Halostagnicola kamekurae: one gene and its partner. The main gene of each other region encodes a partner of the protein of the gene in region 2 in a complex. Links are inferred from orthologs where the notes say so. Each region holds a gene or a part of one and is shown on either strand. Other genes may lie near its edges.

What was found. Proteins that work in one complex are often made in the same cells at the same time.
Region 1: the proteins of dph2 (region 2) and BM348_RS01695 are in contact, whole or in part, in a crystal structure (PDB 6Q2D), measured with the Methanobrevibacter smithii proteins. The link is inferred for Halostagnicola kamekurae from one-to-one orthologs. Residues at the interface, in WP_011954460.1 of Methanobrevibacter smithii: Met1, Met3, Tyr4, Pro28, Glu29, Gly30, Leu31, Met33, Phe58, His80, Thr124, Gln126, Ser179, Gly180, Asn181, Phe182, His183, Leu185, Tyr201, Asn202, Phe211, Ile215, Arg291, Asp295, Asp296, Gln298, Met299; in WP_011954157.1 of Methanobrevibacter smithii: Pro482, Asn483, Lys484, His485, Tyr553, Asp555, Glu556, Glu559, Leu560, Leu591, His592, Glu593, Asp594, Ala595, Val596, His597, Arg598, Gly599, Pro600.

What each region holds. Positions count from the first base shown.
Region 1 is NZ_FOZS01000001.1:340,410-343,672, reverse strand. What follows is about bases 135-3,083. They hold BM348_RS01695 (elongation factor EF-2), read right to left. Parts: upstream 2,728-3,083; coding sequence 541-2,727; downstream 135-540. Other genes in these bases: BM348_RS01690 (DUF5781 family protein), read left to right, coding at 2,960-3,083; serS (serine--tRNA ligase), read left to right, coding at 135-281. In the rest of the region: more of serS, read left to right, coding at 1-134; more of BM348_RS01690, read left to right, coding at 3,084-3,263. UniProt on the Methanocaldococcus jannaschii protein: Catalyzes the GTP-dependent ribosomal translocation step during translation elongation.
Region 2 is NZ_FOZS01000001.1:1,445,562-1,448,866, forward strand. The notes cover bases 286-3,276. They hold dph2 (diphthamide biosynthesis enzyme Dph2), read left to right. Parts: upstream 286-1,251; coding sequence 1,252-2,301; downstream 2,302-3,276. Other genes in these bases: BM348_RS07445 (DUF7139 domain-containing protein), read right to left, coding at 286-1,114; BM348_RS07455 (DUF7344 domain-containing protein), read left to right, coding at 2,436-3,146; BM348_RS07460 (MBL fold metallo-hydrolase), read left to right, coding at 3,273-3,276. Outside these bases: BM348_RS07440 (hypothetical protein), read right to left, coding at 1-100; more of BM348_RS07445, read right to left, coding at 197-285; more of BM348_RS07460, read left to right, coding at 3,277-3,305. UniProt on the Methanocaldococcus jannaschii protein: Catalyzes the first step of diphthamide biosynthesis, i.e. the transfer of the 3-amino-3-carboxypropyl group from S-adenosyl-L-methionine (SAM) to the C2 position of the imidazole ring of the target histidine residue in translation elongation factor 2 (EF-2).

The sequences.
Region 1 (3,263 bases), 1.1 Mb from region 2 along the record:
TCGAGGTCTCTTCCGCCTCGAACTTCGAGGAGTTTCAGGCCCGCCGAGCAGGGCTTCGCTACCGGCCAGAACGCCACGAATCGGCCGAGTACCTCCACACCCTGAACGCATCCGGGCTTGCACTCCCGCGGGTGATGGTCGCGGTCCTCGAGTATCACCAGAACGAGGACGGCACGGTGACGATTCCCGAAGCCCTCCGACCCTACATGGGCGGACAGGAAGTCATCGAGGGTCACGAGAAGGTCGGCGAGGCGGCACTCGGCGCGGGCGAGCGCGAGTAGCGCTCGAGCGTTGGTCGCAGAGGAGAATAGTTTTTGTGTGGGCGAGAACGATTGTTTGTGCTCTCACTACTGATTACAGACGGACAAAGCGAAGCCACGGGGCTCGACTCCGAGCGGTTCATTCAGGACAGTGGACACCCGTCGTCCATCTGGAATCGTAAGGCGCTCTTCAGCCAGTGATCGAACCGAATACCAAACTACCCGCTCGAGCGGAGCAGCGTCGTTTGCGAGAAGAAAAAAGCGAACGAACGGTCGCAGCTTAGATGTAGTCGATCGCCGGCGGCAGCTCGAGTTTCATGCCCTTGCGCTCCCGGATTTCCATAATCTTCTCGCGCTGGAGCGAGTCAGACATGACCTCGAAGCCTGCGTTCTCGGTGTTCCAAGAGGCGCGCCCCTCGGTCGCAGAGCGGATGTCGGAGGCGAACCCGATCATCTCGTCGACGGGCGCGATACCCTCGACGACCATGAGGTCACCCTCCTGGTACATGTCGTCGACGCGGCCGCGTCGACCCTGAATCTCGCCGGAGGCGGCGCCCATGTGGTCGTTCGGCACGTCGATACGGACGTCCTGCATCGGCTCGAGCATCTTGATCTGGCCGTCGATCAGCGCCTTGTGGACGGCGTTTCGCGTCGCCGGGATGACCTGTGCCGGGCCGCGGTGGATCGTGTCCTCGTGGAGCTTCGCGTCGTGGAGGCGGATGAGCGTCCCCTGAACGGGCTCGTTGGCGAGCGGACCGTTGTCCAGTGCGTCCTCGAGTCCCTCGATGAACAGCTCCATCGTCTCGTTTAAGTGCTGGATACCCTTGGTGGCGTCGAGCAGGATGTTCGAGCCGTGGATGTGCTCGACGATCTGGGAGTCGTCCTTGTCCATGCCGGCTTCCTGCAACGCTTCGCGGCGCTCCTGTTCGGGCATATCCATCGACGCCTCGCCCATCTTGATCGTCTCGACGAGATCCTCCGTGAGCGGCTCGACGGAGATGTAGAATCGGTTGTGGCGGTTCGGTGAGATCCCTTCGACCTGATCGCTCGCCTGCTGGATCGCCTCGCGGTAGACGACGATCGGTTCACCGGTGTTGACCGGAATGCCCTGGTTCTTCTCGATACGCTGGGTGATGACCTCGAGGTGGAGCTCGCCCTGCCCGGAGATCAGGTGCTCGCCCGTGTCCTCGTTGATCGTAATCTGGATCGTCGGGTCCTCCTTGGAGACCTGACGCAGCGTCTCGATCAGCTTCGGCAGGTCGTCCATCGTCTGGGCCTCGACGCTCTTCGTGATCACGGGCTCGGAGATGTGCTCGATGGATTCGAACGGCGTCATCTCGACGCTCGAGACGGTCGAGCCGGCGATAGCGTCTCGCAGACCGGTGACGGCAGCGATGTTGCCGGCCGGGACGTTCTCGACCTCCTCGCGCTCGCCGCCCATGTAGATGCCGACGGACTGGACACGATTCTTGCCCGCAGTCCCGGAGACGTACAGTTCCTGACCCTTCTCGAGGGTACCCGAGAAGACACGTCCTGCAGCGATTTCACCGGCGTGTGGGTCCACACCGATATCCGTAACCATCAGGACGACTTCGCCGGTCTCGTCGACGAGGCGCATCTGTTCTGCCAGTTCGGACTCGTCGTCACCACGCCAGACGCGCGGGATACGACGAGGCTGTGCCTTGATGGGATTCGGGAAGTGCTCACAGACCATATCGAGCACGACGTCCGACAGGGGCGTCTTCTCGTGAAGTTCCTGTCGTTTGTCGTTTTGCTCGAGCTCCATGATCTCGGCGAAGTCCATCCCGGTTCGCTGCATCGAGGGCATGGAGACGCCCCACTTGTACAGCGCGGAGCCGAAGCCGACGGTGCCGTCCTCGACGGAGACCGTCCAGTCGTCGATGTCGTCCATGTCTTCGGTCATCCCGCGGATAAGTTCGTTGACGTCGCCGATGACCGAGACGAGACGCCGTTGCATCTCTTCGGGGCCTTCCTGTAGTTCCGAAATCAGCCGGTCGACCTTGTTGATAAAGAGCGTCGGTTTGACGCCTTCTCGAAGCGCCTGCCGGAGAACCGTTTCGGTCTGTGGCATGGCGCCCTCGACGGCGTCGACGACGACGAGCGCACCGTCGACGGCACGCATCGCTCGAGTGACGTCGCCGCCGAAGTCGACGTGGCCCGGCGTGTCGATGAGGTTGATCAGGTGGTTGGTATCCTCGTACTCGTGGGTCATCGAAACGTTGGCCGCGTCGATGGTGATCCCACGTTCCTGTTCGTCCTCCTCGGTGTCCATCGCGAGCTGTTCACCGGCTGTGTCGTCGGAAATCATGCCGGCACCGGCCAGCAGGTTGTCCGTAAGCGTCGTTTTTCCGTGATCGACGTGAGCGGCGATGGCGATATTCCGGATGTTCTCCGGTTCGTCCATCAGCCGTTCACACTCCTGTACGATCTTCTTGCGTCGGCCCATATACCCACCTTTACCGCCAGTGGGGTCAAAAGGGTAGTGTTTCGCTGCCGTCGGAAATCGAGACAGTAACCCGCTGGACAACGCGAATCTGTCGTTTGGGTGAGTGAATGTCTTCCACGAACTCCACAAGTGACGCGGCCCGAGTCGGAAAGCCAACCGAAACTCGAGCGGTACCTACCGGTACCCAACGGGCGAAACAGACATACTCTCCCAACCCTTGCTATAGACACCCATGGATATCCGCGTGCACGGATCCGGTCCCGCTGCGCCCTTTCTCAGCGCCCGAGACCGCTTCGAAACCGAACACGATCTCTCACTGCCCGTCACCGTTCGTCTCAGAAACGATCCCGACGAACGCACCTTCGCCGCCCACTACGACGACCACCACGTGCTGAACATCTCGAGACAGGCCGCTTCGAGTGCAATGGCCAGCGAACTCGCCCTCCACGAGTTCGCCCACATGGCTCGTCACGAACAGGCCCATCCCTCTCACACGCAGTCGATCGACGAAGTACTCTATCTCGCGCTCGGGGGCA
Region 2 (3,305 bases):
TCTCCACGAAGGAGTTTCGCTGCTGTACGAATACCGTATCGTCGCCATCCTGCTGGGCAGACAGGATGTTCATTGTCCCAACGTCTAGGCCTTTGGCCATAGTTTGGGAAGGCCACTGGCGACTTATAAATCTATGTGAGGTTCTTTTATTCGACAGGTTTCGGAAAGAATTCCGTTTTCTTCAGCGAGGTTGGCGTTACTTTCGGCTGAGCAGCGATTGGACTCGTCGTACGCCCGACCGCAACGATGTCGCGATAGTGTCGAGAGCGCCATCCGAATCGTCCGCCGCCAGCTCCTCGGCCCGTTTCTGCTCTCTGAGCTCTTTGAGCTTCGCCGTCTGGTCCTCCACGGACGAACTCGAGGTCGTCGTCTTCGTCTCGCCGCCCTTGAGTCCCTTGAGACCGGCCACCTGCGAATCGACGCCGGACGATCGGGTCGTTTTCGCCGTATCGCCGATCTCGACGTTGTCGAACTCGTTACCGCTGAAGCTCAGTTGCGTGTTGTCGTCCTTTTCGACGCCGCCCCACGAGAGTTCGACGTCCTCCATCGCGTCGTCGATGTCCTGTTGAATCTCCTCGTCGGTGTAGGACTCGGAATCGGCCCGTTCGCCGTCTCGAGCCTCGCCGACGCCGGCCGACTGGGCGAGCTCTAAGTAGTGGGCAATCAGCGCACCCCCCGTGGATGCGATGAGCCCCGCGATGCCGACCGCGTAGATGGCGACGACTTCGACGGTGTAATCCTGACCGAAGCCGTTCCAGTCCGACGGATACGCATAGAAGAAACCGAGGACGGCTCCGAACGTTATCGCTGCGCCCGCGAGCGACGTATAGAGCATCCGTCGGTTCGAGGGTAACAACACGACGATTCCGAGCATCATCGCCGGAAGCGAGAGCATTCCGAACCCGTAGGCCGGTTCGGTCCACGTCACGTACGCCGTCGATTGTGGCTCATGCGTGCTCCCCCAGATGAAAAGTACCAGCGCCGTCACTGCGAGTCCGATCCCGCCGAAGAACAGCCCGAATCCAACGTAGACGTCGTTTCGACCCGACGGCTCGCCGATGTACTGGCGATAGAGGTCGAAGAGGTATCCGTCCGAATCGCCTCGTGCTACCATTGGCCCTCCATTTAGACTGCAGTACCATGACTTTTCGGACCGGCTGAACGTCCGACCGTTCGAACCGAACGCGGGGTGAGATCGTCTCGAGGGGCCAAAGCGCCGCCGTTTTACGTGCGCCGACGAATGAAAGTGTAATGAGCCAGCAGTCGGAGTACAGCGAGGGAGACCTCCGAAACACCGGAATGAGCCTCAAGCACGATCGGGAGTGGGACTACGAACTCGAGCGGATCGTCGACGAAATCGACGACCGCGACGCCACGAAGGTCGGCCTTCAGTTCCCCGAGGGCCTCAAACGCCGCGGGCCGAAGGTTGCGGACGACCTCCGAGAGCGCGTCGGCGACGACGTGACGATCATGCTCTCGGGCCAGCCCTGTTACGGCGCCTGTGACCTCGATACGTACTTGATGAAACGCACCGACGTCTTCGTCCACTTCGGCCACTCGCCGATGAAGGACACGGACAAGGTGATCTACGTCCCGCTGTTCTCGAACGTCGACGTGACGCCGATCATGGAGGAAGCCCTCGAGACGCTCGCAGACCCCGACGACGACCCCGAGGTCGGCCTCGTGACGACGGCCCAACACATGAATCTCTACGAGGAGATGCGCGAGTTCCTCGAGGAACGGGGCTACGAGGTCGACAGCCGTCGCGGCGACGACCGACTGACCCACGAGGGACAGGTTCTGGGCTGCAATTACGCCAGCGCTGACGTGCCCGCGAACCAGATTCTCTACGTCGGCGGTGGCAAGTTCCACCCGCTCGGGCTTGCGATGGAACACCCCGACAAACACGTCGTCATCGCCGACCCGGTCAACAACGTCGTGACGGTCGCGGACACCGAGAAGTTCATGAAACAGCGCTACGGCGCGATCCACCGCGCGATGGACGCCGAGAAGTGGGGCGTCATCTTCTGTACCAAGATCGGACAGGGCCGCTGGGAGCAGGCCCAGGACATCCTCGACGAAAACGACGACGCCTACCTCATCACGATGGACGAGGTCACGCCCGATCGACTCCGGAACTTCGACATGGACGCCTTCGTCAACACCGGGTGTCCTCGGATCACGACCGACGACGGCCCGCAGTTCCACAAGCCGATGCTCACCCCCGGCGAGTACGAGATCGCCGTCGGCCACGAACCGCTCGACAGCCTCGAGTTCGATACGTTCCACGGCACCTGGTAATCTCCTGCGAAAACGCGTTCTGCCGTATCCTCCGATACCACTGAGAGAAGCGTTCTACTCCCGTGACTATCCGCTTTCACAGTCCTAAGAGGTTTGGGAACGCGCTTAATGAGATCGCGCTCCCAGAGCGGGTAATGACGAACTATGCGAACCGTCCGACGAGTAAACCTGCAACTGGCGACGAGAAACGCCTCGATGTGACGCTCAAGGCGCTCGCCGACCCCGTTCGACGCCGTCTCGTCGCGTTCGTACTCGAGACACCGCGATCGACGCGGACGGCCGCGGAACTCGCGAACCGACTCGAGGGCGAAGACGGGTTTTCGGTCGCCTCGCTCGAGAGTCTGCTCCTCGATCTGCACCACCGCCACCTTCCGATGCTCACCGATGCGGGGGTGCTCTCCTACGATCCGGAGACGAAACGCGTCGACGCGGCCATCGGCGCTGCAACCCTCGAGGAGAAGACCCCCGACGCGTTCGAATCGGGACTCCTCGAGCACCTCGAGGATCAGGATCGGAACGCCGACGAGACGGACGCGCTGTTCGAGGCGCTCGCCGATCCGCGCCGGCGGCGGATCGTCGAAACCCTCGCCGACCGCTCGCACGCCGTCACGGTCGAGTCGATCGCGATGGATCTCACCCGTGAACCGGACCACGGGAACACCCAGTCGGTCGCGCCCGGCGACTGGCGACACGTTATGGGCGCCATCGTACACACCGATCTGCCGCTCCTCGAGGACGCCGGCCTGATCGAGTACGACCGCGACGAAAGCAGCGTTCGCTATCGAGACGGGTCGGGCCGAGACGACGAGACCGCCGCTATCGTCGAACTCTCGGCGTCGTGTTGAGTATAGCTCTCGAGCGTTCTGATTCGTCCTCGGTTTCATCTCGGTCACACACCCCATTTCGCGGCGACTCTCACGGTTTGAGGCGAAACGATAACACTTACCCGCACACTCCGAGCACCCACACGTATGACAACGAGCGACTGGGGCGAGTGGCTTGTT